2 regions of the Pseudoalteromonas sp. MBR-15 genome follow, and region 1 is predicted to be linked to the other one. Evidence: riboswitches for the same ligand, from Rfam matches in the RefSeq annotation. Region 1 holds a riboswitch; the other holds the start of a gene.
The links. A riboswitch is a leader RNA that binds a small molecule or an ion and turns the genes downstream of it on or off. The one in region 1 is predicted to bind lysine.

Region 1 (16,250 bases):
AAGTCGACACGTGGGTCGTATTCTAAATTTGAAACGGGCGCATCAAAGGTGCCAACAGGTTCTTTATTGGCTGTTGCTGATACTTCAACGGTGATTTGTTCAATGTTGTTTGCTTCTTCTGCAAACAGTGAGCAAGTGACGAATAATGCAGGAAGTGTGAAGTGTACCGCTCGTACCATCTAAAACTCTCTTATGATTACTGTGTTGAGAGCAGTGGGGTTAATTACCGTATAAACATGGCAAACCACTGCAAAATTGCGGCTATTGTATCTGAATCACTGAGTTATACCACTCCAACCAGCATTGATTTAGGCATAAAAAAACCGCGAATTAATCGCGGTCTTTTATCGAAACATGTAATTATTGCTTCACTGACTGTGGCGGAAAGTTACTTAAAATATTCGCGACAGTTTCTTTGATCACTTCAGTACGTTTTTCTGGTGACTGGTTCTTTTGTAAACGACCTTCTTTAGCTCCACGCCAAACAAGTTGGTTAGAAGCGCGGTCGACAACATCTAAAATTAATGTGCCTACTTCGTACTCACGCGTTGTTGTTTGCGTGTTGTAGCCCATGCCCCAATAATTCCAGCGTGCGCCATAACCAACATTAAACGTATCTACATCGATTTTAGTATCAACTGATGCATGGTAGTTAATAAGTACATCAGCTTGTGCAACGTCAACCAGTTGCATACCACTTTTTTCAAGTTCAGCATTTACCGCTTCGCGGACACGCTTTTCCATTAATGGACTGATTTGGTAGTTTGCAACATTCTTTGTTAGGCTCGCGTTAGGAACCCACGAGAAAGTTTTATAGTTGCTAAAGTCAGCTGATTTATCGTAATCCCAATCAGGGGTTTTAGCACAAGCCGCTAAAAATAAAACAGCCGTTGCGATTAATAAGTTCTTCATACTGTTTGCTCCTTGGCAAAAATTTCCACTACTTGATTGATAACATAACACAAAAATAATTCAACTGAATGATTATTTAGTTACTATGGCACATTTCAAAAAAAGTAATGTAATAGAATGTAAATATAGTCATCCTTGACTGAATCATTTATTAATTTATGTGATTAGGCGCTGTGTTCGACCTCAATCCAGTCTTTTTCATCGACCCAGTTTTGTGCCCCATCTTTTACTGTCCGAATAGGTACGATGTAGTCACAACTCACTTGTGGCTTAACAGATGCAAAAATTGGCACAAAGCCAAAACTCAATGCGGTTTCTATTATTGCTTTTTGGTTTTGTGGGTCGATATCCGCCGCTTCATCAATATAAATAGGGATACGGTATAAGTTTTGTTCTTGATCACTTAACAGGTAGCGAATAAACAGCATGCCACATAGTAACTTAATTGTTATACGTGTGCCGTTAGAGCCCGCAGAGTCAATTTTTTCAAAATGCTCTGTTTCACCTGCACGGTTTACTACCTCAAAGCGAATATCAAATAAATCGGTCAGTGTTAATCCCGCTTTATCTGAAGCGAGCTTAATTAAATGATCTTTTGCTTCGTTTACTGCCGACTCACTGTACGGCTCTTGGCTTAATAAATCGAGAGTATCACCTTGCTCAAACTGGTTTGAGGTACTGATAATGGTGTCGATGCTATCAACCAACATTTTTCGCGGGATCACATTGATCTTAAAGGCTTGTAAGTTTGAAATACGATGCTGACTAATGCCTTTGTTAAAGCTATTCATTTCGCGACGAAGGCGATCTAGGTCTTCACGCAGGCCTTTAATGGTGGCTGCTACTTCGGTAAGGGCAACTCGGCCTTGGCGCTCAACCGCATCGCGTTCGTTATCAATATTGTGAAACGCGCTTATTAGTTTTTCGTACTTAGTGAACTCATCGTTTTCGTTATCGAACTTTGTAATTCCTGCATTGTAAATATGCATGTAGGTATTGCGCACGTTGATATCAAAGTTTCTCAGCTCTTGGCAATCTTTATTAAAATGATGAATGAGATCACTTAAGTTATCAAAATCAATGCTGATTTCGATCATGTACGGCGTTACTTTGCCCGAGTAAAAATCGAGAGTATGGTCAATTCGCTCCGACTTAACTTGGCGTAAGCGGTCAGCTTGGCGGGCGAGTAGATCTTTTTTCGATTTGATAATTGAACGACGATCACTAATTGACCCACTGTTTTTTTGGATATCTTGTAGGTAGTCGTCCACTTGTTCGCGTTCAGCATTTAGCTGCTCTTTAAGCAGGGTTTGCGCATCAACAGATTGCTGCATGATTTCAAATTGCTCAAAGCGTTTTAACGCCTCTTCAGAGGCCATTAGCTCATCATAAAGCGCGTCTTTCTCTTTTTGCTTTTGGGCGACATTGGCAGCAACTTCGCGCTGTTGTTTAAACTCTTTTAATGAGTTTTCAAGTGCGGCTAATTGTGCGGTTAATTGCTCTTTGTTTTCGCCAGTTTGCATTTGCACTGGGCTAAGCTTTTTGAGCTTAATCGTTGCACCCGGTAGGGTAAGAATACCGCCTTTTACGTTGGCTGATAATTGCTCTAAAAATTCCCCAAAGGCATCTTCGTCAGTAATCTCGACATCCCCATTGCTGGTGGTTGCAAACGAGAGAATATCGGGATTGAGAATACGCGAGATTTCTTCAACCTCTTTTAAAGACAAGTCTTCACGCATACGAGTAAAGAGGTTGAACTCTAAGTTTTTCAGCTGCAGCTTTAAGCTTTTAATTTGCTTTTGTGTTTCGCTGATGCGGTAATCAAGCGTGTGTAAGCTTTGCCCTTGTGCGCTGTTTAATGAATGCGACAGCGACTCATAGTCTTGCTTAAGCTGGGTAAGGCTAACTTTTAAAGTGGCTTTATTAACCAGTTCAAACTCAGATTTTAATGCTCGGTAGTCTAAAAACCATTGCTCAATTTGCGTTTGTTTGCGCTCAATATCGCGAGACTGTTGAATGTATAACTGTTGCTTTTGTTCAAATTCGTGTTTTTCGTGCTCGATATCTTCAAGGGCAATATTGAGCTCTGCTAGCTGCTCTTGTTGATAGCTTTCAAAGTCAATTAAAGCTTGGTCAATCTTAGGTGCGTACGCAGCCAGTTTACCTTTTAATACGGTTTGATTTTCAAGCATAGATTCAAGGGCTGCAATAGGCTCTTGCATTGATTCAAGGGCTTTTAACTCGCGTTTGGCACGGTTTACTTTGTCGAATGAGCGACGCCATACTTCATAAAAGTCTACCCGAGAGTTTGACATATGACGCTCAAACACACGCAGCATAAAGCGTTTAACATCACTGGCACCGAGCTTGTGCAAGTTAAGAATACGGCGGAAGATTTCTTTGTAAATTGCCGAGTCTTGTACGTTATTCAGCGGGATCATTTTTAAATTGATATCGCCATCAAACGGCGTCGCACCACCAGTTAAAAGGGCGTTGAGCTCTTGTGCTTTAAGTTCAATAGGATTGAATCCTTGCTCTTTTAAATGATTAAACAGCTTAGTGAACTTAACAATAGTTTTGCCTTGGGTGTAATGGTCAAGGTGTAGTTTGCCCTGATAGCAAAAAAACTGATGTGCGAACCCTGCAATTTTACCCAAACCAGCAACCCCAATGACTACTGGGCCGTTTGGTAAGTCGGCTTCAAGTAATATATATGATTGGTCGGATGAAAAATAAAACTTTCGGGTTTCATCTAAATCGTGACCATCCCACTCGGTAAGGCGTAAATCATTAATTAGCGGAAACTGCAGGGCATTAATAACAGAGCTTTTCCCGGTATTGTTAGGGGCACAAATCGAGCTACTCTTATCAAGCGGGATCACGCATTTTGCATAGCCAGCGGTATTTAATAGCGCAAGCTTACTGAGTCCGTATAGGCTTTGGCTTTGCATTATTCGTCATCTCCTAGGTAGGTTTCTTCGTTTACTTCCATTAATGCATCGATATAACGATAAATAGGGGCTTGTAGCATAAAGCCGTTTTCAACTTCGCGGGCAAGTCCTAAGCGCACCATACGTAGATACACATCTTTACGTAAATCTGAGCCAGAGAAAATTTCAAGTTGATCAAACAAATGTTTATTAATTTGCACAAGGGTTTGCATGAGCTCTAAGTCATTAACTTCGTCGAACAAAGCACGCATCGGGTCTTTACCTGTGTTGGCATAGTGTTCAATCAAAATGTAAATAGTCAGTGCAATAGCGCGCGAGATCTTGCCCATATTAGGTGTGCTTTCATCGCTGCCAAAGTAGTAATAGCCACGGCTATCGTGTTGTAAATCATGACCGAGTGCATTGAATAGGGCGCGATAAGCATCAATGTGTTGATCAAGCTCTTGCCACATTAAGGTGTCTTGCTCGCTAATGTGATAGCCTGAGGTGAGCTTTTTATTAATCGCTTGTAGATGTGTTAAATCATCTAAATTAATATCTGTCATAGTTATTGCTCTGTTGCTTGTTTGTCATCAGCAGGCGATGAATTAAACGGGTAGAGTGAAAAGTGCTGCTGGGCAATCTTTATTTTTACTTTTTCTTGGCTTTGGCTGATTTCAAGGTCGCCATCGCTAATGAGTTTTTGATATAAAAACAGCATTTCGTCAGCGTCAAGGTCGGGGTAGCTTTCATCTAAGAAACTAAGCAGCGGTTGTGACTTTTTAGTGGCCTTTTTGAAGCGCTTTTTAAACTGTGATTTTACATCGTTGTAATCGGGGATATTAGGGCTTTGGTACGCCGGCACATCTTGATGCTCTGGTAGCTCGTATTCATCGTGCTCAAAGTCAACTAAACCTGCCATATAGGCGATAATATGGCGTTGTTGACCAAGTGAAAAGCGTTGTGAATCAGAAACAAAATTAGGTTGCACGGCGCTCAGCATGTTATCAACGCCATTTTTACGCACAAGCCCAAGTACTTTCGCTGCTTGGCGGGTGATTAAGTTATTACGGCGCAGCTCTTCACGCAGTGGCATTAGCATATCAGCACTTTTACGCAGGCTTTCGCGACCCACTAAATGCATTTCTAAAATACGCGTTCGAAGTTGCTCAAGCATGCGTTTGTCTTGGTATGATTTTCCGAGCCGATCAATTTGTTCAATCTGAAGGCTTATTTGCGTTTCAATGGTGTTAAAACAAGCATGGAAATCGCCGCGTATATCAACCATTTCAAGCATTGGCTCTATGTATTCGTCAAATGCTTCTATAACAGCTTGATAGCGTTTTTGGAGCGATTGTACTGCGTTATTAGCTTTAGCTTGTTCAACAATATTTAAAATAGCGTTTTCGTTATGGCTAAACAGTTTCATTATTTTGCGAACCCGATCATCCATAATTCGGCTAAAGCGACGCAGCTCGTCGTAATCTTCAATTTCTCCGGCTTTTGCTAAGCGGTTGCCCAAGCGTGCTAAGTCATCGACTAATACGTTGATCTCTTGTGCTAAACCCAAATGTTCTTCTTGCAATAAAAAGGTTGCAAAGTCAGCAATTGCGCGGTTGATTTCTAATTGCGAAGATTTTGCCAGTGGAATAATAATATCTTGATTCAATAAACGATTTGTTTCTTTATAAATGCGTTCATTTGACCAGCTTGGCTGTTTTTGTTTTATCGCATTTTGTACGTCTTTTAAGCTGAAATCAGCCATCTTAAAACGTTTAAATAAGAGTTCTAACACCCCCCAATGCTCTGTAAGGGTATTTAATAACTTTTTAGCTGGGATCATACGGCTCCAGTAAATCAAAATTTTGGTGTTAGCGTTTAGTAGTAATTTATGTAATTGAGAATAGTTTTATGACTTAGATGCTGCTAGAATCCGCGCCGAAACACTCGACTTACAATTTTTACATTTTTATAAAGGTTGTTCAAACACCATGGTAACCCCACTTATCCTAACCCTGATAGCGGTGGCATTTTTGCTTATCGTTATAGAGGATATTATCCATGTAAACAAGGCCAAAACGACGCTTTTTTTTGGCACTTTATGCTGGATTATCTTGTTTATCTCTCCAATTCATGGGCAAAGCCCAGAAACTATACAACATCAACTTGATCACAATATTTTAGAAATTGCTACTTTGTGGTTATTCCTAATGGCTGCTATGACCTTTGTCGCTTATTTAAACTCGAAAGGGTTTATTCAAAATATTGTTCACAAAATTATGCCAAATCAAATCAGCGAACGAAAGCTGATGTTTTTGATTGGTGGTTTTGCGTTTTTGTTTTCTTCTATTTCCGACAATATCACAGCAACATTAATTTCGCTTGCAGTAGTGATGTCGCTAAAGCTTGATCCAAAAAAATTAATAAAATACGCGACCCTCATTGTATTCAGTGTGAACTCTGGTGGGGTATCACTTATTACGGGTGATGTAACGACCTTAATGATTTTCCTTGATGAGAAAGTCACCATCGGTAACTTGTTATTGCTTATTGTGCCTTCACTTGCAAGTGTGGCGCTATTGGCTGTTATGCTATCTACGGGGATGTCAGGGAATGTCGTATTCGAAAAACAAGCTGCCCGCCGCATAGAAAAGACCGACATCACCATTGCGGTGATCTTTTTCTCGACGATTATCGCAACCCTAACACTCAGTGTGCTTTATAGTGTGCCACCACTATTAACCTTTTTATTTGGTTTGTCGTTAATGTTTTTAGTGGCGCAATTTTTAATGCGCAAGAAAGACGTTAACAAAAAAATTATTGATTATATTCGTGAAATTGAATACGACACGCTCTTATTCTTCGTGGGTGTATTGCTACTCGTAGGTGCGCTTAAAGAAGTGGGTATGCTGTCTAAATTTACGCACTTATATGAGCTTATGGCGCCTGAGTATGCAAACTACTTAATGGGCTTGTTGTCGGCTGCGGTTGATAACGTGCCGCTAACGGCTGCATTACTGAAAGCCGATATTGTCATGAGCCCTCAGCAATGGTTATCGTTTACCTATGCAACAGGTGTCGGAGGCTCAATGCTTATTATCGGCTCTGCAGCGGGTATTATCGCAATGAGTAAAGTAAAAGCATTAACGTTTATGAGTTATTTAAAAATGTCGCTGTATTTATTAATAGCTTATACAACGGGTTATTATGGCTCATACCTAGCGGGAAGTTTTATTTAATACTTGACAGCTAGACGTCTAAACGATAAGTTTCAAAGCCTGCTTTTTATAGCAGGCTTTGTTATTTTAACCAGGTGTTAACTTAACATTCAGAAGAGGTGCGATACTTAGGTATTTAATGTGAGGTGACGATTGCCAATGACCATTAAAGAGGGAAGTACTCGCCGAGGAAAGTAATCGGTCGTCGCGGTTATTTTTCGGTTTATGGGGCTGAATCCTCAAAACTGTCACCAAACTAGGTGGAGAGCTTCTGGCAGTGGACTACTCTTTTTTATCAAAGCACCCCTTGCCGAGTTCTTCTTGAATTAATGTGGATTGTTACCCACAAAAGGAGACGACATGAATACCCAATTAGCCGCCAACTCGAAATCAGATTATGTAGTTGCAAAATTTGGTGGCACCAGTGTAGCTAACTTTGACGCCATGAGTCGTTGTGCAGAAATTGTCTGTGCAGATAATCAAGTACGCGTTGTTGCAGTGAGTGCAAGTGCGGGCGTAACCAATCATTTAGTTGCACTGTGTAAAGGTGATTTAAGCGCAGCACAGCGCGATGAACACATCACAGGTGTTATTGCTATTCAAGAAAATATTTTAGCTGAGCTGTCGCTGGATGCCGATTTAGCTCATGGCTTTGATGAAACCTTAAAAGCATTTCAAACGCTTGCAGCAGCAGGGGCTAAATCGGCCGCTGAGCAAGATGAACTGCTGAGCTATGGTGAGCGCTTGTCATCTTATTTATTTACTCAAGTACTGCGTGGTCAGGGCTTAGATGCTGTGCGATTTGATGTGCGTAAAGTCTTAAAAACAGATAGTCAATTTGCAAAAGCTACCCCAAACATTGCTGCAACAGCCGCGGCAGCACAAAAACATTTAGTGCCCTTATTAGCAGAACAAGTTGTGGTAACCCAAGGCTTTATTGGCAGTGATGAGCACAACCAAACAACCACGTTAGGCCGTGGTGGTTCTGACTACAGCGCGGCATTGCTTGCAGAAGCAATTAACGCTAAAAGTGTGCATATTTGGACTGATGTAGTGGGTATTTTCAGTACAGATCCGCGTTTATGTGTAAAAGCCACGCCTATTGCTCGACTAAGCTTTGACGAAGCAGCTGAAATGGCAACATTTGGGGCAAAAGTATTGCACCCCGCGACTATTTTACCGGCAAGTCGCAGCCATATTAGCGTGTTTGTTGGCTCAAGCCGTGAACCGCAATTAGGGGGCACATGGATTGAAAAAGAAAAGTCAGAGCAGCCTGGTATTCGAGCAGTCACACAGCGTAAAAACCAAATTCTTTTAACGGTTAAAAGCCCAGAAATGCTTTTAGCCAGTGGTTTCTTAGCGCGTGTTTTCACTATTTTAAGTGAGTTTAATATCTCGGTTGATTTAGTAACAACCTCTGAAATCAGTGTGGCAATTACCTTAGATAACGCACCTAACGCATCACGCCCAGAGCTTGATCAAGCCTGTTTAGATAAACTCTCTGAATTTTGTCATGTATCGGTTGAGAATAACTTAACGCTGGTGGCATTAATTGGTTCAGAAATTCAATTGCGTCAGCAAGAAACTAACTTAATGCAGGTATTGAGTGATTTTAATATTCGCTTAATCTGTCATGGTGCAAGTAAACATAACCTGTGCTTTTTAGTTGAGCAGAGTGAGTCTGACCTTGTTGTTCAAGCTATTCATAGTCGTTTATTAGAAAGCCAAAACGCGGCGTAAGTCGTCAAATGTCATAAAAGAGCACTGCCAGTCAGTGCTTTTTTGTACCACCACGCTAATATCAAAATCATTTACGGTTCGGCTTGATGCGGTCAAGCTATGTTTTTCAATTTCCTCAAACACATTTGGGCTCAAGAGCTTAGCGATAGGCTGTGCAGTTGCTTTGGCCAACGCTTCTTTGAGTGTCCAAATTCTAAAAAAACACCCAGCTTGCTCGTTTATATCGTTAAAGGCGCTAATTAGGTTGACTTCCTCTGGGTGATAAAAGTGTTTGGCAAGTTTTACAAAGGGGCGTGTTTTTGTGCAGTGTTCAATATCGAAACCAAATTTATGTTGCTCAGGGTTGAGTGCTGCGCCGATAAAACCACGCGAATGCGATAAACAGGCCCAAATGGGCTCACCCTCAGGCGTGTGTAGTTTAAGCTTGCTGTCTGAGTCATCAAATTGGCTTGAAATGTCGCAAAGAGGTGTGTTTTTAAATGCTGGAACGCTGAGTTTTAATAAATACTTAAGTGTTAACCTCGTGGCAATGTACTCTTGTTTTGCCGCTTGTACTTTGCGCTTTGTAAGTACGCTTTGCTCAAACTGGCTGAGTAATTTACTAACCGGCAGGGCACTAATATCGATATGTGAAGCATCCACAAGTACGATCTGTTTATCAGCAGAACTTACTGCTGAATCAATTTTTAAAGTGTTAGAAAAATAGTGACTGCTCATGGTTTGCGGCTTTCGCATATACTCAGAATTAGATTTGTTTATTTTTACAGCAAATGCACGGTTGCAGGCACACACAAACGCAAATTGTTTACGCAGTTGACTGTAATTATGGTTTAATGAGGAAAAATAATAACAGAAATGTAGATGTATGGCACAAGTTCGTGACGGCTTCCAAAGTCGTATTGGTTTTGTTCTCGCCGCTTCTGGTGCGGCAGTAGGTTTAGGTAATATTTGGGGTTTCCCAACGCAAGCGGCAAACCATGGCGGCGGTGCATTTTTACTTGTTTATTTTATTGTTATTTTCTTATTAGCGCTTCCAGCCTTGTACACCGAACTGTATTTAGGTCATCAAGCGCAAGCAAATCCTGTTAAAGCGTTATCAAGTGCATGGCAAGATACCTCGCCAAAAGTCGGTGCCGCAGCGGGTTACATAGGCCTTTTTGGCGCCATTGTGATGCTAAGTTTTTATTCGATTGTTGCAGGCTGGATGCTCGCATATGCGCTAGAACCAATCGCTAGCTTTTTTGGTTTAGCTAAGCTCAGTGACTTTTTACACAGTGATTCAATGGCGCGCAATTTTGTGTTTACGCCACTCATGCTTATCTTAACAGCCAGTATTATTTTAAAAGGGGTTAAATCGGGTATCGAGACCTGGTCACGCCGCTTAATGCCACTATTGTTAGTGTTGCTGGTGGCTTTAATTGCTTATATTGCCACCCTTGATGGCGCAATGGATGGCTTTGCTGCTTATTTAGTGCCTGATTTTAGTCAAATTTTCGATGCAAACTTAATTATTGCCGCGATGGGGCAAGCGTTCTTTTCATTGTCGTTAGGTGTGGGGTGTATGATGGTATATGGCTCATATTTAAAGCCAGACGCCAACTTACCAAAACTAACAGGCACGGTTGCATTGCTTGATACGGGTGTGGCATTTTTAGCAGGGTTATTAATTATTCCTGCCATTTTTGTTGCTCAGCACAACGGCGTTGAGGTATTCAGTAATGGTAAGCTAGTCGGTGAGGGGCAATTAATTTTTGCAATATTACCTGAGCTTTTTAGCACTATGGGGCAAGTAGGCTTACTGGTTGGCTTGTTGTTTTTTGTGTTGATGTCGATTGCATCGGTGACCTCAACTATTTCATCAACTGAAATTCCTGTCGCATTTTTAGTTGAAAATCACAGCATTGAGCGTAAACAAGCCACGTTATTTGTAACCTTAGTTGTGTTTGTTGCTTCATCTTTGATCATTCTTAACTTTGATTGGTTATTTGGCTTAGTGATTATGGTATTAACACAATACCAATTACCGCTGATGGGGCTGTTTTATTTCATTACTGTAGGTTGGTTATGGAAACGTGGTAACAAATTACACCAAGTGGCGAGTGGCTCACATTATTGGTTCGCTCAGTACATTCGTTTTGTGTGTCCGTTACTGATGACCGCAGTGTTCGTGAATGTGGCGCTGTTGAAATAAAACTATCAGCTTAATTCGAAAGTCACTTGTTTAAAAGGCGTAGGGCGCAAACCTTACGCCCTTATTGTTTAAGTGCATAGAGCTATTTTAAGCGCATAGAGTTATTTTAAGCGCATAGAGTTAAGCGCATAGAACTATTTTAAGCGCATAGAATTAAGCGCATTTAAATAACTTCATTAGTCAGTGGCAAGCCTTGGCTTAACTCATTAGCACTTTGCAGTGTGGTGCAAGCTATTTCGTTAAGGGCTTCTTGAGTGAAAAAACCTTGGTGCCCTGTAACAAGTACGTTTGGGAAACTGACTAAGCGAGAAAAAATGTCATCTTGCATAATTTCTTCACGGTGATCTTTAAAGAACAGTTCTGATTCTTGTTCGTAAACATCAAGCCCCAGATAGCCAATTTTTTTTGATTTTAGCGCATTGATACAGGCTTTACTGTCTAGTAGCGCACCGCGTGAGGTGTTGATTAACATGACACCTTCTTTCATTTTTTCAAATGCAGCTTCATTAATTAAGTGATGGGTATGCTCATTTAGTGGACAGTGCAAAGAAATGACATCACTTTGCGTGAGTAGGGTATCTAAGTCACATAGCGTAAATGGCCCTGCTTTTACTTTAGGATCACACACTAAAACGTTAGCGCCAAAACCATTTAAAATATTTACCAGTGCTAAGCCAATTTTACCACAGCCGATAATGCCAATGGTTTTTTTAAATAGGTTAAAGCCGAGTAAGCCATTTAAATCAAAGTTGCCTTCGCGAACGCGATTAAATGCTTTATGTGTTTTGCGATTAAGTGTCAACATGAGCGCAATACAATGCTCTGCAACTGCTTCTGGGCTGTAAGCGGGTACGCGGCAAACCTTTATTCCATGCTCTTTGGCGGCTTCAAGGTCAACATTATTAAAGCCAGCACAGCGTAATAAAATGGCTTTAACACCATCGTTCGCTAAAGCAGAAATGACGTGTTTATCGACGGTATCGTTAACAAACACGCATACAGCATCAAAACCTTTGCTTAATGGTGCGGTTGTTATATTCAGTGATTGCTCAATGAAGCTCAGAGAAACAGACTCACTGTAATTAGTTGAGTTATTGTCAAAGAAGGGTTTCTCATATTTTTGCGCACTGAATAAGGCCAGCTTTATCATTTAAATTACTCTCTATCACCATTTTGAGGGTTTCAGGTTTGGTACGCGGGGCGTACCGTGCAATGAGTTGACCTTCTGAGTTTATAAGAAATTTGGTGAAATTCCATTTAATTGCGCGGTTTTGCGCAATTCCACGTGTATGGCATTTTAAATAATTAAATAACGGATGCGCCTCAGGCCCATTAACGAGCACTTTATTAAAAAGAGGAAAGCTTACATTAAAGTGTTGCTGGTAATACGCTAATAATTCTCCACCTTCGAGTGGCTCATTATGACCAAATTGGTTACAGGCAAAACCCAGCACAGTAAAATTATGGTCTTTATATGTGTTGTAAAGTTTTTCGAGACTTGCCATTTGCATCGAAAAATTACATTTACTGGCAATGTTAACAATAAGAGTGGTTTTGCCTTGTAGCGACGCAAGGCTAAAATTTTCACCAGACGCAAGCTGGGCATTAAAACGATATATACTATCCATGTTTTACCTGTGTGTTTTTAACTTACTTAAAATTAATGAACGCTTTTTCATTCGCTTTTTAGTTATTCGATTGAGATAATGAAATTGTTACTAATTTATCACTCAAATAGGTCAGTTTTATGTCAATGAAAGTCGCCTTCATCGGATTAGGTGTCATGGGTTACCCTATGGCGGGTCATCTTGCTAACGCAGGTCATCACGTGACTGTTTATAACCGCACAACAGCAAAAGCACAAAAGTGGGTATCAGAATATCAAGGTCACTACAGCGAAACGCCAAAAGAAGCGGCAAAAGACGCTGACATTGTGTTTATGTGTGTTGGTAACGACGATGATTTACGCTCAGTGGTGTACGGCGAAAATGGTGTACTGGCTAGCATGCAAGCCGGTAGCTATTTAGTTGACCATACAACGACCTCAGCAGAAGTCGCTCGTGAAGTGGGTGCTAAAGCTAAGCAACAAGGTATTGCGTTTTTAGATGCCCCTGTGTCTGGTGGTCAGGCTGGTGCAGAGAATGGTGTTCTCACTGTGATGGTGGGTGGCGCAGAGGCTGACTTTGGTGTTGTGCAACCTGTCATGGCTGCTTTTAGTCGTTTTAGCCAACTATTAGGTGAAGTAGGTTCAGGGCAGCTTTGCAAAATGGTGAACCAAATTTGTATTGCCGGTGTAGTGCAGGGCTTAGCAGAAGGACTTCATTTTGCTAAACAAGCTGGTCTTGATGGTGAAAAAGTAATTGAAACAATTTCTAAAGGTGCCGCAGGTTCATGGCAAATGGAAAACCGCTACAAAACAATGTGGGCAGGTGAGTACGAATTTGGCTTTGCAGTCGATTGGATGCGTAAAGATTTAGGCATTGCTCTTGATGAGGCAAAAGCGAACGGCGCAACGTTGCCTATGACGGCAACAGTTGACCAGTATTATGCCGATGTACAAGCCTTAGGCGGCGGCCGATACGACACATCTAGTTTATTAGCACGTATTGAGGCATTGCATAAAAAGTAATGGGGTATTGGTCATAAATAGTGCCTAGCATTGCTAGGCACATGTGAACTCTTATAAAAACTATTTTAATAGCAGCTAACTTGCGAGACTAATCTTTGCTCATTTTCAGCCCTCGTAAAGGCAATTTTACAATGAGTGCCTATATTAAGTGAGCCCCCATAGACAATATCTACAAAAGGTTGTGTATTACTGGTACTTAGGTTTGCATTGAAGAGTGTTGAACCATCTGAGTTCTTAACTGTTTTCGTTAAATCTGCGACTAAGCTATATTTGCCATTTTTTATCTCTATTAGTGCAAAAGGTTCGCCGCGACTGTCTTTTACTAAGACGATATTTTGGTCTCCACTATCAAACAAGGATGCAAATACATCTTTGAAATCTATAGTTCCGCTTGCAAAGTTTTTGAAGTCTTCACTGAAACTTGTTCCATTGTTTTGCACACTTGGCTCTGAGGTATTGCGGTTATTTCTGGTTACAACTGTGGAAGTAAATGCGCTATGTAATGCACTTGATTCAAAAGCTTTTTTAAAGCGAGTGAAGGCACTAAAAGTATCAGAAACACTTGTTGGTGCTGAGCAAGCATTACAATTAATTATAAAGTCATGGTGGAACTGTTTAAATATAACTGACCTAGATTTAATGACATTTGTAGAAAATGAGATTGAATCATTATTTTCAGAATAAAGTGTTGTATCAATCTTCTCGTAATCTATTCCCCTCTCATTACACTGACCCATATAGCTAGCATCAGGTTTATATATACAAGCGCGTATGTAAGTTTCGAAATCCATTTTGGATTCAAAAGAGTAGGCATGGCTTATGCCAATGAATAAAATGACAAATAGGGTAAAATGCATACTTTTTTTCATAAATATTCCTTTATTTATATAATGTTAGAGCATTGCTTTTTGTATAAACGGTTTAATCTTATAAGGTGCCATTTTCACAAAAAGCATGGTAATTGATGGTTATATTACATACTTTGTGCGTAGTTATACAGTGCTTTTAAAATGTGCAGATTTTTTTCATTATCGTCGTGCTCATGAGCTAAATTTTCGAGCGTAATCATAAAATCGTGTGCACTAATAGAAGGACTGTCATCGCCGTGCATTAATTTATTTTGGCAATACATACGCCACTGTGCAAGTTCGTCTTGGCTTAAGGTGTGTGGCCAGTTGCGAGCACGGTATCTAAACAACAAGGTATTAAACTTTTTGTCTTCAAAATCTAACTGCATTGTGGCCAGTTGCTCAGGGCTTGCATCGCGAATAATGGCAAATTTGGCTTTATCGGCATGGCTCGTAAAGCCATCATAAAGTTGATAGTCAGGGTTATGTGTTTCACCGTAGTCACGTTGTTCGTTAAATACTTCGGTTACTTTGTCGCGAAGTTCAGTATTGGCTTTTAATATAGCAAGGTTTTGCAAACACTTTTCGCGGTCTATCCCTAGGCGTGCGGCATTTTCTGGTAATAGTGTTTTAGCGGGCGCAAGAATAGGGCACTTATTTAAGTGAACTAGTTTTAAGCCGACAGGGGCCTCGTTTTCGCCAAGGTCGGTGTGTTTGGTGTAAAGGCGTGTCCGTAACTCTTCAACCGATAAATCTAATAACACCTGCGGATCATCTGTTAAATTAAAGCAGATGATGGCGTTTTTGTTTACTGGATGAAAACTCATCGGCGCTATCCAGCTAGTACAGCCTTGGCTTGCCGGTATGCGTGATGAAGTATGTACCAGCGGTGTCATGTTGAACACATCAACTAAATCAGCCAGCGCTTTTTTAGAGCGTAAACCAAAAAAGAATTGATACAGCTTGGGTTGTTTTTCTTTTATAAGCTTTGCAAGCGCAATGGTTGCAGTAACATCACTTAACGCGTCGTGAGCTGCGGCATGTTCTATGCCGTTAGCAACAGTTAAATGCTCAAGTTTAAAGCTGGGTGTGCCATCATCTTTTAATGGCCACTCAATACCTTCTGGTCGCAACGCATAACAAGCACGAACAAGGTCAATAATATCCCAACGGCTATTATTGTTTTTATACTCTCGCTCGTAAGGGTCATAAAAATTACGATATAGACTGTAACGTGTTACTTCATCGTCAAAGCGAATACTGTTATAGCCAGCTACACAGGTGTTAGGCTGACTAAACTCGGCATGAATTTTTGCTATAAATTCGGCTTCAGGCAGTCCTTTTTGCATGGCTATTTGTGGTGTAATGCCGGTTATTAAACACGCCTCTGGGTGCGGTAAATAGTCTGCCGCGGGCTTACAATATTCAATGAGCGGCTCACCAATAATATTTAAATCAAGATCGGTACGTATGCCAGCAAATTGACTCGGGCGGTCTTTTTGCGGACTGGCGCCAAAGGTCTCGTAGTCATGCCAGTAAATTGTTGGTTGCTGTTGTTCTTGATATGCCATGCATTAAACCTTGCTAAGCGTATGTGCGCTTACCATTAAATTTATTAGTTAACAGAATTATGGCATAGAGCCTTATTAGTTTATAGAGCAAAGCGTAAAGGTGTTAGGGAATGTCTATTTTACCAACAAGGGTAGAACAAAAAATAGCCTATTGATTGTTTTTTATGCTTATATAGAGATTAAGAGTGTTGTGTTACTAAAATAGCAATAT
Region 2 (16,250 bases), on a different contig from region 1:
AACTCGAAAAAATAGCATGGACACAAGATGCCGATGAATTAGTCTTATTTGCGCGTGAACGGGCGCTCGACTTCTATAAACGCCACGGTTATGAAGTAAAAGAAAAAGCACATTTGGCTTACAATGATGTACAGCATTGGAAAATGGTGAAACAAAAGCCGTCTGAGCCAGGCTGGTTCCGTCACCCTAATTGGACACAAGTGCTACAAAATACGTGGCGTGAATCAATTCCAATCAGTGATGCAATGGGTATTAAAGTTGAAAGTTATACTGACTGGCAGTTTACGACCCGTGCTGATTTAGATGCCAATTTAAACTTACATAACACGATGTTTGCCGGTTCCATATACAGTTTAGCGACATTAACAGGGTGGGGAGCAACCTATCTTGCATTAAAAGAAGCCGGTCTTGAGGGAAATATTGTGTTAGCTGATGCGAACATTAAATACCTAAAACCTCTCAATAACGATCCCCGAGGCCGTGTTGAGTTGCAAGGCTGCAAAGGGAAGTTAGCTGATTTAGAATCAAATGGTAAAGCAAGTTACCATGTCCCAGTGAATGTGTACGATGGCGATGTATTAGTTGCTGAGTTTGAAGGGCACTTTATCGTAAAAAAATAGCATAGTTTTAGCCTTTAACAGCGGGCGCTAAGTTGCTCGCTGTTAAAGGCTCATAATGCGTTGCTTACAGTAAGTCTGTTAAAAGAATACCCACACCAAAACGCTCTATATCGGCATTGTAGTCAATTAGGCTCTCACCATAACCGTTGAAATATTGTGCGTAACCACGTAACCGTCCCCACAGCGGGAAAGACCAATCAAGTTGGATTGCACCGCGATTATCAGAATTTAAGTTATTACGCGACATAAAGCTAAATTCATGTTCGTTGTAGCGATACGCCCCAGAGAATTCAAAGTAGCCCATGTATTTGTAGATATCGGGGTTATCATCGCCGCGAGCTTTTAACTCGTTATCTTTTTTGTCTTCAGGAATGCGGTACCAAGGTTTAAAGCTAAATACAAAGCCGTTTTTTTCCCATAAAAAGTCAGCGTATATGCGATTCCATGAACGTGAGTTTGGCTGGCTGCGGCCATTAGACTGATGCGATGCACCAATGGCTATCGCCATTTCATCACCCCAAAGTACATGCTCAGGATCAAGGTAGTTTATCCAGAATATTTCAGGCTCGTAGTTGGTCTCGCGAAAGGGTGATGAAATATCTTTGTTATAAAACTGCCAAAATGATTGCATGGTAAAAGCAAAAAATACGCCTTGGTCTTTATCAGAAAAGCCCTCAAAAATAGGCACTTTTATTGATAATTGATATTTAACTTCTAGGTTATCAAGTGGCTCGCCATCGGCGTCATCAGCCAACTCTTTTAAACCATCAAACGGGCGAACATTCGGATCAGACACATAAGAAAGTGGTAAAATGTAATTACGTTTATGGGGGGTGATGACATTGCGGTTCTTTTTACTCACTTCTTCACGCGCTTTACGCTTATCCAGAGCGGTCAGCTTTTTGCTTTCGTCTAGATCGGAGCATTTCTTGCGCAGCTGTTCGAGAGTTTGCTGACCATCTCCGCCAATCGCTTCATTTAATATACATTGCTTAACTAATTCGAGCGCATCATCTTGCTCATTCGTATTTTGCTCTTCGGTTTGGGCTAAAACAGGTACAGAAAATAAACTCGCGGCAACTAGCCAAATACGCCATCCCATTGCGATTCCTTTAAATAGATGTAGAAGTGTGATCAGTATAGTGATTTTTACATAACTCGCCGTGAACTTGTACTGAATTGTGGACAAATGTTATCTCTACCCCTTAATCGGCGAGTTTAAACACGGCTTAGGTAAGGTGGAATTGACAGAGGCGAGGACTTGTTAAACGCTATTGTAAATAGAGAGCCCCAAGCTAGGCTTGGGGCTCTAATATAACGGCCTTTGGATAGAATCCTGTTGGCCGTTGACTCTCACGCAATGAGAAGGAATGAGCTCTGGGTTTAATCACAGCTCAAAGACATTGGTAAAGAACTTATAAAGCTCAGTACCTTGGTTTACGCTCGCTGATGCGAAATGCAATATTGCAATCGCGTCTTTATCAAAACTGAGTGTTTGCAGTGGTTGTTCACATAAGTAGCGCTCCATACGTAAAATATGGGCTATCGGCTCACCTGCTTTGATATGACCGCCTAACGGTGCTAAGTACTCGACCATACCGCCCATCGGGGCGTAGTAAGCAATGTAGTCATCGAGCATACAACCGTAACGAGTCATCGCTTTAGGCTGATACGCGGCATCAACAAATACACCTTTATGAGTCAAGTAGCTTAAAATACTGTGTGCATCTTCAAGGGCGGCACTCAAATCAATTTTTTCTTGGCTGCCAAGCTCAACAGTAAAAGCCTCGACCTGTACTGAAAGTTCGCGTCCGTATTTAGCAAGCTCTTCAGATAAAGACCACCACGGGCAAAAGCTTGCTTCATCCATCGCACCTCCAAAGTCATTAGGTATGAGCAATACATGTTCAATATTGAAGTATTGTGCGCTGTTTTTGGCATACTCTGGACAATATAGGTGCTGGCTTGAGATTGGGCCTGTGTGAAGGTCTAATACGATGTCGGCTTGATGTGCCAACTTTTGTAAGTTGAGCGCGATACGTTTACCCGTTGTTAAGCTGTAATCTGGGCCGTTTAGTTGTGCATTGATATCTGCGACTAACGCGTCTTTAAGAGCACTTCTGATCGTGTCTTCATTGCTTGATGCATGCTGCTCTGCAATCTGGGCAGGTAACGCGTTGTTAAAGCGATACATACGGTTCCAGTTGGTCCCTGTGATGGGATCAAAACGACCTAATGTAAATTCCCCCGACTTTTGGTTGCAGCCAATCGGATTTGCATAAGGGACAAGTGTGATATCACCGCGCAGTTTAAGCGTTTTTAATTGTTCAAGTAGCTGGTAAATAACGGCATTACCTTGTACTTCTGCACCATGCATGTTGGCCTGAATGTAAACGCTTAGGCCACTTCCATCGCCTTTTAAGCGATAGACTGGGATGGTCAATGGTAAGCCATTCGCAATTTCGCCGACGACAATGTTTTCTTGGCTAATTAAATCTTTACTCATGGTGATTACCTTAAATAATAGCTGGCATCTTCAGCGCTGCGGATACATTCAATGTTGCCTTGCTCAATGACGTATTCGGCAGCAAGTTCATGGCATAAAAAGTACGGCATACTCTCTGTGAAACCATAAGCACCACATTGACTGAATATGAGCCAGTCATGTTCATCTACGTCATTCGCTAATGTATGTTCACCTAAACAATCAAGCGCGGTACAAAGTGGACCATAGAGTGTCATTGTTGTCAGTGAAGCCTGTGATTCACGCAATACTGTAACTGGGAAGTCTTGGTTTGTGACCGCAGGACGAAGCAGGTGATTAATCCCGCCCGATAAAATCACTTGCTGTTGGCCATAGTTTTCTTTTCGCTCAACCACAGGTGTTGCGTAATGACCACATTCACCTACGGCATAACGGCCTAACTCCATCCAAAGTTCTGCTACACCGGCTTGAGCTTTAATGCTGGCAAGGGTCTCGATAAGTGCTGACCAGTCTAATCGGCTGGCATCTTGAGTATAAGGGATGCCTAAGCCGCCCCCTAAATCGAGTATGTTAAGTTCAATCCGTAATGCACGTGCTAGTTGCTGTAATGGCTGGATCATAGCGCGCCAAAGCGCTGCCAGTTTGTCAGTGCTGAGCATGTTGCCCCACTGAAAAATATGCAAACCATCAACCTTAAGTGCTGGGTAGTCATTGACATTAAGCGCGTGCCACTCTTCACAACCAAGGCCAAAAGGAGTGAGGCTATCGCCACCAAGCGGGTTCTTTTCGCTGTCTGGCCAGCGAAGTTGTACACGCAATAATACTTGCAGTTGGCAGTTAGCTTTTGTGGCTTGCTCGTTTAGCCAACGGACTTGGTTAATGCTCTCGGCGACAAAAATACGCACACCTCGCGCAATAAAATGACTAATTTGTGCAGGGCTCTTTGCTGGCCCTGTGTTGAGCACGCGCTCGCTATTGATGCCTTGAGCAAGTACTTGCTCAAGTTCACCTCTACTCGCCACATCAAAATTAAACCCCGCACTGTCTAAACACTGAATAATGCGAGACAGGGGATTAGCCTTAACGGCATACCACAGTTTCACATCGGTTTGGGCTGTGAGTTGTTTTAAATGTGTCGTTAATTTATCAAGGTCATAGATAAAAAATGGCGTATCAAGGTGCGCTGAAACTTGTTCAACTGCTTGCTTGATGGGCGTGCTCAAAAAGCTCATTAACGTAAAACCTCTTCTAATAACAATGACGCGTCACTTTGTTCGTCACGGTATTTTACGATGAGCGCACATGACATGCTGAGGCCTTGCTCGCGAGCCCATGCATTGGAAGCAGGGCGAGAACCTGGGATCACAATAGCGTACTCAGGGATTGGTTCGCCTTTTTCTAATTGGCGCTCGTTCACGCAATCATAGACTGGAATGGTCGCAGACAAGCGGACTCCCGGTGCAAGCACTGCGCCTTTTTTAACAACAACGCCCTCTACAATCACACAACCTGCGCCGATAAATGCATCATCTTCAATAACCACAGGACTGGCACCAATTGGTTCAAGTACGCCACCTAACTGAACCGCTGCGCTCAGGTGAACATTTTTACCCACTTGTGCACATGACCCTACTAAAGCGTGGCTATCGACCATAGTCCCTTCATCAATAAATGCTCCGATGTTTACATACGCGGGTGGCATAATGATCGTGCCTTTAGCAACGTGCGCACCTCGGCGAACACTGCTACCGCCAGGGACCATACGCACACCTGCATCTGCGGCAAAGCCTTGAGGGGCTAAATTGTGTTTATCAACAAATCCACCAGGAAACTCCGTGTTTGTGCCATTTTTAAAGGCCTCTAAAATGCCTTGTTTTACTTCAATATTGGCATGCCAGTTGCCATTCTCGTCTTGTGTTGCAGCACGTACTGTGCCCGATTCTAAGTTATTTAATAATGCTAACCAGCTCATGATAAAACCTGTTTTTAGTTCCAAGATAAAATTGTGTTGTTTGCGTGGGTGATGCTGTCTGTATGCTCAAGCTCTAAATGAGTCAGCGGTGGACGTAATTGCGGGGTGTTTATTCTACCTTGCAGGTGCATCAGTACTTTTACGGGAATTGGGTTTGCGACAGCAAATAAGCTTTGAATTGCGCTAGACCAATCGGTGAATAAATTGGGATGTTGACCGCTTAAACTTCGTTTAACAAACTCATGAGTTTGACTTGGCCATGCATTCGCCGCCACTGACACTAAGCCTTTAGCACCCGCTTGCGCAAAATATGGCATCAGTGCATCGTCACCACTAAAAATGGCGAGCTTAGGTGAGGCCGTTCTAAAGCCTTCAAATTTGCCGATGTCACCACTGGCTTCTTTAAGTGCCCACAGGTTTTTATGATCGGCGAGGTTTTTAATGACGGTAGGTGAAATCTCAACAGCACTGCGTCCAGGTACGTTGTATAGCATACATGGGTGTTTACTCGCATTTAGTAAGCTTTCAAACCAATGAGTTTGGCCAATAACGCCAGGCTTTGCATACAGTGGCGAACCTAACAAGTAGCCATGAATAGGCAGTTGATTGCAGTACTCGACCCACGCAACTTGCTGCTTAAGGTTCATACCACCAACGGCAACCATAAGCGGTACGCTAGGGGTTAGCTGGCATACGTGCTCAACAATGGCTTGTTGTTCTTTGAGTGAAAGAGCAAGCCCTTCACCGGTACTGCCCAGCAATAAAATACCATTGTTGGCAGCTTGTTGTTCAGCCACAAGCTGTTCAAGGGCGATGTAGTCTACCTCGCCAGATTCAGAAAATGGCGTGATTAGCGCTGTCCATAATGGATAGTCGTTTAAATCAAAATTGTTGATCATCTCTCACGAACTTATAAGGTATTCGAAGAGTCAGTGCGGAAGCAATTGAATGGAGCCGCATGTCGTCATTCGAACAAGGTATAATTCGAAGAGCGAATGGGCTTAAAATAATAAAGACGCGACGGCCTTATTATACTAAGACCAGAAGCTCTCCACCAAACTTATCAATAGCATTGCTATTGTTGGTGACAGTCGCTGGGATTCAGCCCAGTCGCCCGAAATAAGCACCTCACAAACGGTGTTACTTCTCGGCGTTAATTTCCCCTCACGTATGATCAACAGAGTCTGTGCTCTTCCCATACGCTACCTGAATAACGCACCTCTTCCAGCCCTTTATGCTCGCTTTAACGTTAAAGCCAACATAATGAAATAGGGTATTGGCGCTGATTAAAGCATTTTAGCCTTCTAGGTGTCAAGGCGGTGGATTTGTTTTTTATTGACCAATTAAGCAATCGGGTTACGTATAACTTCGTTTTTACGTACACTTAGAACGAAGCAGACGAATTGGAAGAATGATGGAAAAGTTTACCGACATTTATCAACGAGCCGTTAAAAGAAAAGGCAGTGAAGAAATGCTACATGCACTGTTATCAAACCCGCTCGATGATGCTGATATTGCTAACATAGCGGATGATTTATGGTTGGAGGAGTTCACTCGTAAGGTATTTCAAAGTGGATTCTATTGGTCTGTAATCAATAATAAATGGGCGGGGTTTCGTGAAGTATTTTGGGACTTTAGCGTCGAAAAACTATTGATGATGCCACCTGATATGCTCGAACAAAAAGCGATGGATGAGCGAATTATTCGCAATTTCAAAAAAGTGCAAACAATCCCTGAAAATGCTTACATGATCCATGAAGTCGCTGAAAAAAATGCAAGCTTTAGCCAATTTATTGCACAGTGGCCCAGCGACAACATTATTGGTTTATGGGCTTACTTGAAGAAGCATGGCGCACGCTTAGGCGGGAACACCGGCCCTTATGCGTTGCGCGCGATGGCAAAAGATACCTTTTTGCTCTCGCGAGATGTGGAAAGTTATCTTCGTGCTCATCAGCTCATTGATGGGGGATTGCAGACCAAAAAATCACAGCAAGCGGCGCAGAACTTTTTCAATGAACTACAGCAGCAAAGTGGTTATAGCCTGCAAGCACTGAGTCAATTAGTTGCTTATGGAGTGGGTGATAACCGAGTAGGCATTGCAACACCCTAAGGAATAATATGAAACTGCACACCCGATATACAGACATTAGTGATCTGTTAGCAATTGAAGACACCCCAACAGCGGTTTCTGACCCGAACTTATTGCTATTTAATGCTAATTTAGCCCGCGAGTTTGACATTAGCACTGACCCTGAGTTTTTAGCAAAACGTTTAAGTGGCTCAGAGGTAGATAACGCTGTGAAGCCTGTAGCGCTTGGCTATTCGGGTCATCAATTCGGTCATTTTTCGCCGCGTTTGGGGGATGGTCGTGCGCACTTGCTTGGTGCCATTGAAGATAAACATGGCGCATTATGGGATTTGCAATTAAAAGGTGCAGGTGCAACGGTTTTTTCGCGTGGGGGAGATGGTCGTTGTGCACTAGGCCCTGCCATACGTGAATATATCATGAGTGAAGCCTTGGCGGCCTTAGATATTGCAACTACCCGTTGCCTTGCTGTTGTAACGACTGGAGAAACTGTTTACCGACAACCCCCACGACCCGGTGCCGTTGTAACGCGTGTCGCGAATAGCCATATCCGTGTTGGTTCATTTCAATATTTAGCAACTCAGGGTGATATTGAAGGACTTGAAAAGTTAGTTGAATACGCAATTAGTTGTCATTTTCCTGATATTAAAAGTGAAGGTGAGCAGCGTATTACAGACTTTTTAGCGGCGATAATCGATAAGCAGGTTGAGCTTGTTGTGGGCTGGATGCGAATTGGGTTTATTCATGGTGTGATGAACACAGATAACACATTAATTAGTGGTGAAACCATTGATTATGGCCCGTGTGCAATGATGAATCAGTTTGATTTAGAAACGGTTTTTAGCTCTATTGACCACCAAGGACGTTATGCTTTTGGTAATCAACCAACTATTGCAAATTGGAATTGCGCGCGTCTTGCAGAAAGCTTATTACCGCTTTTTAAAGATGAGGAACGTGCGCTCAGTGAATTATCAGCGGTTATAAATGGCTTTGCTGCTAAGTTTAACACGGCATTTGATACCATGTGGCGACTAAAGTTAGGTTTAGATGGCGAGCAAGCAGGCGATCAAGCATTAGTTTCAGAGTTACTCACTTTGATGAAACAACATAAACTTGATTACACGAACACATTTAATGCGCTGACAGAATCATTACGAACAGATTTCCCGCTCCCGGGTAGTTTAAAAGAATGGCTTTGTAAATGGCGGTTAAGAACTTCGGGTGAAAGTTACGGAGTGATGCGCGCTGTTAATCCTGCAGTCATTCCACGTAATCATAATATTGAAATGATCTTGACTGAATATGAGCAAACGGGCACGAGTTCATCGATAGGTGAGTTGTTGAAAGTCTTAGAAAACCCGTATAGCTATGAAGAGCGATTAGCAGCGTGGTACCAGCCCCCTCATGATGGGGATAGTCATTACCAGACTTTTTGTGGTACTTAAGGGCGATGTTGCACAATATGTTGCAGCTGTAAATGCTCATTTTTTAAAATCTAAGTGTTCGCCGATTGAGCAAGGTAGCTGCCAGTGATATGATTTATATCAATAAAATAGCACTAAAGTTTTGCTTTTTAACGAATATTTACAAATAAAGTTGCTTTCAACTTGTTGATTTAAAAATAACCAATATAATAGTGTAATTGGGAATGGACTTTAATCGGTTTTGAGGTCAGTAAATTAGGCGGAAAAAGCAGCTTTTGTCTGATTTTAACAAAGCGATCTAAAGGCATTGTTATGCAAAGTTATTTAGATAACCTATTATTATGGGTAATTGACTGAAATTACTCGGCAAGATATTTGTTCTGTACCGAGTGTGTTAAGTTTTGATTAACTATTAGTCGACTACTCTGTTTAAACTGATTGAGCTGGGATGACTTAGCTACAATTTTAATTGTGAAAATGGGAAGGAAACAATGAAATTAAAATCACTTACTATTGCTTTAGCATTAGCTGCAACTAGTGCATCAAGCTTCGCAGCCGAAAAACAAGGTTTTTATATCGGTGCATTTGGCGACTACTATGATGCGTCTTGGGAAAATGTTCGCGATTTCGCGCCAGGTGGCCTAGATGTTGATGACTCTACAGGTTGGGGTTTAGAGCTAGGTTATCGCTTCAGCGATTACTGGAGCGCTCGTCTTGAGTATGCTGATATGGATTTTGATTACAGCGTAGCTCTGAACGACGGCACGACTATGAGCGGTTCAGAAAGCGGTAAGCGTTACGGTATCGATGGTTTATATCACTTCGGTGGTGGCCCATTCTACGGTATCTTCGGTTTGAAAAACCTTGATGCAGTTGACGAAGACCTAATGTTCGCTAACCTAGGTGCTGGTTACCAACATTACTTCACTGACAATTTCGCATTTAACGCTGAAACGTCTCTATACCAAGGTCTTGACCGTGGTTATACAGATGTAGGCGCTAAATTAGGCTTAAGCTACATTTTTGGTGCTCAAGAATCTTCAGCTGAGCCAGTTGAGCCAGCTCCAACAGTTGTTCCTGTTGCTGTTGAGCCTGTAGACAGCGATGGTGATAACATCCCTGATGCTGACGACCAATGTGCTAACACACCGATGACTGATGCAGTTGACGGCACGGGTTGTACATTATATGAAGACCGTGAAGTAACGAAGAGCTTACTAATCACGTTCCCTAACAACACATCTAAAGTGTCTCAACAGTACTTAGATGACATCGCTAAAGCTGCTGCTTTCTTAAAAGAGCACCCAGGCACTAAAGTACTACTTGAAGGTCACACTTCATCTGTAGGTAAAGCTGACTACAACAAGTGGTTATCTAAGAAACGTGCTGATGCCGTTGCTAAGAAACTTATTGAAGATGGTATCGATGCAGAGCGTCTAACGACTGTTGGTTTAGGTGAAGAGCGCCTTAAAAACCCAGCTAATACAGCTGAAGCACATGCTGAAAACCGTCGTGTAGAAGCACACGTAAGCGTTATTGAGCGTGTAAAAGTAGAGCGTTAATAATTAACCTTTGCGACTAATTTTAAAAACCCAGCCAAGTGCTGGGTTTTTTTATGGTTAAAATAGTGTGCTCATAAGGATAAGTCGTTAAGCCAATCTGCAAAAATACCTACCCCAGTTCACAATAACGCTTAACTATTGTGAGGTGCTAAATTTGTCGCTAGCTGCGTTAATACCAATTATTTTGAGTGATTAAACCAGTCGCTACCTGCGTTAAAAATGTCTGATTTACGACTGCATTGATTGAGCTGGTAGAGCGATGCAAAAGCAATTGCTAAAAGCAGCTAAAAGACAAAATTTTGTCTTGTTATTATCGAGATTTTCTTGCCTTTAAATAATGCGCTTAATAAAGCGAATAGGGTTAAACGCACTGTTAATGACCGCTAAAGCAGATAGGAATGATTCTTAGTTAATAAATATTCATTTGAATAGCTTTTTTTTCTACCACTATTCATGTTATTTATAGTGAATATAAAGTGCCTAACCGCAGCATGGATTTTCATCTATACTTAAAAGCTTTATAATTAACCGTCAGAATACTATAAGTACTGGGTAATGATTGTATTTAGTTTAATACTACCGAGTACTCTCACGTCACCAAGAGGGCAATATTGTGCTACAAGAATATCGTAAACACGTAGAAGAACGTGCCGCGTTAGGTATCGTACCAGCGCCACTAGATGCTCAGCAAACGGCTGATCTTATTGAACTAATTAAAAACCCACCTGCAGGTGAAGAAGAGTTTATCGTTGATCTTCTTGTTAATCGTGTACCACCAGGCGTAGACGATGCTGCATACATCAAAGCTGGCTTTTTAGCGGCAGTAGCAAAAGGTGAAACAAGCTCACCATTAGTATCAAAAGAAAAAGCGGCAGAGCTATTAGGTACTATGTTAGGTGGTTACAACATCGCACCTATGATTGAACTTTTAGACGACGAAGCGTTAGCGCCAATTATCGTTAAAGGTTTATCAAACACATTATTAATGTTCGATGCTTTCTACGACGTAGAAGAAAAAGCGAAGGCTGGTAACGAATTCGCGAAACAAGTTATCGAGTCTTGGGCAAATGCAGAATGGTTTGTAAATAAACCAGCCGTTGCTGAAAAAATCTCTGTTACTGTTTTCAAAGTAACGGGTGAGACAAACACTGATGATCTTTCACCTGCACCTGATGCATGGTCTCGTCCAGATATCCCACTGCACGCTTTAGCTATGCTTAAAAACGAGCGTGACGGTATCAACCCAGACAAGCCTGGTGAAGTTGGTCCAATTTCACAACTAGAAGAGCTTAAAACGAAAGGGTTACCGCTCGCGTATGTTGGTGATGTAGTTGGTACGGGTTCATCGCGTAAATCTGCAACTAACTCAGTGCTTTGGTTCATGGGTGATGATATCCCTCACGTACCTAACAAGCGTGTTGGTGGTGTATGTCTAGGCGGTAAAATCGCGCCTATTTTCTTCAACACGATGGAAGATTCTGGTGCATTACCAATCGAATTACCTGTTGATGAACTAAACATGGGTGACCAAATCGATATCTTCCCTTACGAAGGTGTGGTTAAGCGTCACGGTACTGATGAAGTTATCTCAACGTTCTCTTTAAAATCAGACGTAATTCTTGACGAAGTGCGTGCTGGTGGCCGTATTCCACTTATTATCGGTCGTGGTCTAACAGACAAAGCGCGTGCATCTCTAGGTCTAGAAGCAGAAGATATCTTCCGCAAACCTGCTCTTGTTACTGACTCTGGCAAAGGCTTTACGCTTGCACAGAAAATGGTTGGTAAAGCATGTAACATGCCTGGCGTACGTCCTGGTCAATACTGTGAGCCGAAAATGACTACCGTTGGTTCGCAAGATACAACAGGTCCTATGACACGTGACGAACTTAAAGATTTAGCATGTTTAGGTTTCTCTGCAGATTTAACAATGCAGTCTTTCTGTCATACATCAGCATACCCTAAGCCAATCGATGTAAACACTCATCATACGCTTCCTGATTTCATCATGAACCGTGGCGGTGTATCACTTCGTCCAGGCGACGGTGTAATCCACTCATGGTTAAACCGTATGTTATTACCAGACACCGTAGGTACGGGTGGTGACTCGCATACGCGTTTCCCTCTAGGTATTTCATTCCCAGCAGGTTCGGGTGCGGTAGCATTCGCAGCTGCAACAGGTGTAATGCCACTTGATATGCCTGAGTCAATCTTAGTACGCTTCAAAGGTGAAATGCAGCCAGGTATCACATTACGTGACCTAGTACATGCTATCCCTTACTACGGTATTAAAGAAGGTCTTCTAACTGTTGAGAAGAAAGGTAAAATCAACGAATTCTCTGGTCGTGTACTAGAAATCGAAGGTGTTGAGCACTTAACAGTTGAGCAAGCATTTGAGCTTTCTGATGCGTCAGCTGAGCGTTCAGCGGCAGGTTGTACCGTTAAACTTTCTAAAGAATCTATCGCTGAATACCTTGAGTCAAACATTGTCATGCTTAAGTGGATGATCTCTGAAGGTTACGGTGATGTTCGTACTATCGAACGTCGTATTAATGCAATGCAAGAGTGGTTAGCGAACCCAGAGCTTATGGAAGCGGATGCCGATGCAGAGTACAAACACGTACTTGAAATCGACCTAGCTGAAATCAAAGAACCTATTCTTTGTGCGCCAAATGACCCAGATGACGCACGTTTACTGTCTGACGTTACAGGCGAGAAAATCGACGAAGTATTCATCGGTTCTTGTATGACTAACATTGGTCACTTCCGTGCTGCGGGTAAACTTCTTGATGGCTTCAGCGGTCGTATTCCAACTCAGTTATGGGTTGCACCTCCAACGAAGATGGATAAAGATCAGCTTACTGACGAAGGTTACTACGGTATCTTTGGTCGTGTAGGTGCACGTATTGAAACTCCAGGGTGTTCATTATGTATGGGTAACCAAGCACGCGTTGCTGATAAGGCGACAGTTGTGTCTACGTCTACTCGTAACTTCCCTAACCGTCTTGGTACTGGCGCAAACGTATTCTTAGCATCAGCAGAGCTTGCAGCGGTTGCTGCAATTCTAGGTAAACTGCCTACACCGGCTGAATATCAAGAGTACGCAGATAAGATCAACGCAACAGCAGCTGATACTTATCGCTACCTGAACTTCCACCGTATGCCTCAATACACTAAAAAGGCAGATCAAGTAATTGTTCAGCAAGCTGTGTAATAAGTAACTAATTGAGTTTTACTGTAAAAGGCCCGCATTATATATGCGGGCTTTTTTTATTAACTTTTTGTTCAGTTTTATTTGAAATGCTAATACGTTTGTCTACACTAATTAATGTAAAAAGTTAATTAGTGTAACTTAATGTTTAAAAGTGTAACCAAGGAAGGGCTGCATCTATTTCTTGGCGACGCAGACTCTGTATTTCAAGGAACTGAATAATGAAAGCACTCCTTTTTCTACTCCCATTTAGTAGTTCTGTATTGGCAGTTAACCCCTCTTTTAGTGAAGTTAGAGTAGGTTTCGAAACAATTAGCTACAGCGAAACTTTAAATGATGTTGCAGGCTTTGGGAAACTTAATCAATCTATTGATGTAACAAACCCTGCCGTACGGCAAATTTCATACACAGGTATCGATGATAACTGGGGCTTTTATATTGAAAGTGCTGCAACAATATCCACAGAAATTGAAACTGAGACGTGGTACATGGATGACTTTGGTGCTATTCAAGAAAATGCATTTAAAACGAAAGCGAATGAAATTGGTTTTAAGGGGGCGTATAATTTTTCTCAAACAGTGCAATTTACACTAGGGACAAAGTTTTTTACTTCTAGTTTCACGCGTTCGAATTTTGCATTTGTACAACCCGGTGCAACAGCATTCGACGAAGCATTAATCGCATTATCAGATGATCCAAATAATCCCGCGCGATTTACATTACCCGGTATGAATTCAGGTAATAATACAGGAGAGCAGCAGGATTATGCTTTGCAGTTACGTCCGGTTATTTCGGTTTCTGAAGATCAAATGGGGATCTTGCTGACCATAGGAGCGCGTTACGATAGTCGCTTGCAAAAGAGTTTTAATAAATATAGTTGGTATATTGAAACTGAATTAAGTACACCTATGTATTCTGAGATTCAGAATACGCAATTTGAAACCTCGACACTCACTGATAGCTTTAATGGTTGGGGTGTTATGGGGCGGGTAGGAATGCGATATCAAGTACTGTCTCATATCGCATTGATTGGTGGAATCGATGCTCAGTATAAGTCACGTGATATTGTGACCAAGAATCTAGAAAACGGTCAACGCCTTCGTGTACCTGAAGTTGAATACAGTAATGTATCGTTTGCATTAGGCTTACAATGGAGCTATTAATACTCGGTGATTCACTTTTTTAATGAGACTGTACATTCCGATAAGCAGATTACGCGAGTGAATTTGTAAGTGTCTCAGATACGACGACCATAACTTATTGAGTAAACTAAAAGCCACGGTTCGCTGTGGCTTTTTATCAACTTTACATTGTCTTGTTATTTAGCGGTTTGAAATAGGTACCCTAAGCTTAAACGGTGTATTTCAGCACTTTTTATTTTTTTAGATTAAACTTCTAAAATAAGAATGAAAACGATCTTAAAATTAAACAATAGACTGGTTGTGTTTACATAAAAACGCAAAATTTCCTCATCAATTGCATTAAAATCCTCGTCAATATTCTCAACGTATTAAGGCGAGATCTTTATGACTACATTAAACAACCAGAATCTTTTACAACTTCGTTTTGTAAGCCAATCACATATTGACGCAGTAAAGCCTTCTTTTGCTAATTTACCCGCTAACCCATACGCAGATGGTGCATTTCGTAAACGTCGCTATTCGGTAATTAAAGTGGTTGATGGCGAATTAAAATTACAACCAACAAAAGCATTTGTTCAAGATGATTCAATCAATACGTTTCAAGGGAATGTAGAGCGTACCTATGAGAATCTTGAAGACAGCTTATTAGCCAGTGATGGCATGAAGCAAATTGTTAATCAATTCCGTGAAATGACCGGCATCAGTGCTGACCGTGATATTGAAATTCATCAATTTAGAATGCTTGCGATCGACAGTGACACACCTGCTGCACCTGAAGGGGTTCACCAAGATGGTTTCGACCATGTATGTGTCTGTGGTGTATCACATGAAAACCTCGAAGGCGGTGAGCTACTTGTTTACGAGAATCAACAAGCTGAGCCTTGCTTTAAAATGGAAATTAAAGACGGCATGTTCGCACTCATTAATGACCGTGAAGTGTGGCACAACGCAACACCAATGAATAAATTAGATGCAAGCAAAGAGGGTTACCTTGATTGCTTCGTGCTAACTGCGTAAGGAAAATACGATGAACTTAACGCAATTACGTCGTCAATTTCCGGCATTAATGCAAAATGTGGCTGGTACATCGCCAGTTTTCTTAGATGGTCCCGGTGGCTCACAAGTACCGCAGTCTGTTTTAAGTGCCATGAGTGCGTATTTAGGTTATTTCAACTCAAACCTAGGCGGTGCTTTTTTCTCAAGTGATAAAACTGTTGAGCTAATGGCCGATGCTCGCCAAGCAGCGGCAGACTTACTGAATGCGCCTTCTAAAGAGCAAATCGTGTTTGGTGCTAACATGACAAGCCTCACGTTTAGCTTTAGCCGTGCGATTTCTCGAGATTGGACTGCTGATGATGAAATTATTGTCACTAACGCAGATCACTACTCAAATGTATCCTCTTGGCAGCAAGCAGCTGAAGATAAAGGCACATTAGTTAAAACGGCTTTAATTAACGAAGCCGATTGTAGCTTAGATATGGCTCATTTTGAGAGTTTATTATCAAGTAAGACAAAACTCGTTGCCGTGACATATGCATCAAACACCACTGGTTCAATTAACGATATTAAACGTGTTGTCGAGCTTGCCCATGCTGTTGGTGCCCTTGTATACGTGGATGCAGTTCACTTTGCACCGCATGAGCTGATTGATGTTCAAGCACTTGATTGTGACTTTTTAGCATGCTCTGCCTATAAGTTTTTTGGTCCTCATTTGGGTCTTGTATACGGTAAGCGTGAGCATTTAGAAGGTT

Region 2: it holds a riboswitch for lysine, as region 1 does, so the genes downstream of both, dapA (4-hydroxy-tetrahydrodipicolinate synthase) here and lysC (lysine-sensitive aspartokinase 3) in region 1, are expected to answer to the same signal.

What each region holds. Positions count from the first base shown of each region.
Region 1 covers NZ_JBRJHH010000002.1:411,327-427,576, reverse strand. The annotation lists gene ACSSVW_RS04960 (TonB-dependent receptor plug domain-containing protein) at 1-179, opposite strand, end outside; gene ACSSVW_RS04955 (DUF4136 domain-containing protein) at 361-912, opposite strand; gene ACSSVW_RS04950 (AAA family ATPase) at 1,077-3,863, opposite strand; gene ACSSVW_RS04945 (condensin complex protein MksE) at 3,863-4,408, opposite strand; gene ACSSVW_RS04940 (hypothetical protein) at 4,411-5,685, opposite strand; gene nhaD (sodium:proton antiporter NhaD) at 5,834-7,081, shown strand; lysine riboswitch at 7,167-7,339, shown strand; gene lysC (lysine-sensitive aspartokinase 3) at 7,421-8,800, shown strand; gene ACSSVW_RS04925 (4'-phosphopantetheinyl transferase family protein) at 8,777-9,517, opposite strand; gene ACSSVW_RS04920 (sodium-dependent transporter) at 9,666-10,991, shown strand; gene ACSSVW_RS04915 (2-hydroxyacid dehydrogenase) at 11,155-12,138, opposite strand; gene ACSSVW_RS04910 (glutathione peroxidase) at 12,104-12,619, opposite strand; gene ACSSVW_RS04905 (NAD(P)-dependent oxidoreductase) at 12,739-13,620, shown strand; gene ACSSVW_RS04900 (hypothetical protein) at 13,686-14,489, opposite strand; gene sbcB (exodeoxyribonuclease I) at 14,594-16,039, opposite strand.
Region 2 covers NZ_JBRJHH010000011.1:78,753-95,002, forward strand. The annotation lists gene ACSSVW_RS15025 (bifunctional GNAT family N-acetyltransferase/hotdog fold thioesterase) at 1-620, shown strand, start outside; gene ACSSVW_RS15030 (phospholipase A) at 685-1,722, opposite strand; gene ACSSVW_RS15035 (succinylglutamate desuccinylase/aspartoacylase family protein) at 2,008-3,126, opposite strand; gene ACSSVW_RS15040 (PLP-dependent decarboxylase) at 3,132-4,337, opposite strand; gene ACSSVW_RS15045 (2,3,4,5-tetrahydropyridine-2,6-dicarboxylate N-succinyltransferase) at 4,337-5,077, opposite strand; gene dapA (4-hydroxy-tetrahydrodipicolinate synthase) at 5,092-5,976, opposite strand; lysine riboswitch at 6,114-6,309, opposite strand; gene ACSSVW_RS15055 (DNA-3-methyladenine glycosylase I) at 6,492-7,187, shown strand; gene ACSSVW_RS15060 (protein adenylyltransferase SelO) at 7,196-8,608, shown strand; gene ACSSVW_RS15065 (OmpA family protein) at 9,079-10,149, shown strand; gene acnB (bifunctional aconitate hydratase 2/2-methylisocitrate dehydratase) at 10,763-13,360, shown strand; gene ACSSVW_RS15075 (autotransporter outer membrane beta-barrel domain-containing protein) at 13,579-14,520, shown strand; gene ACSSVW_RS15080 (2OG-Fe dioxygenase family protein) at 14,884-15,516, shown strand; gene ACSSVW_RS15085 (cysteine desulfurase-like protein) at 15,527-16,250, shown strand, end outside.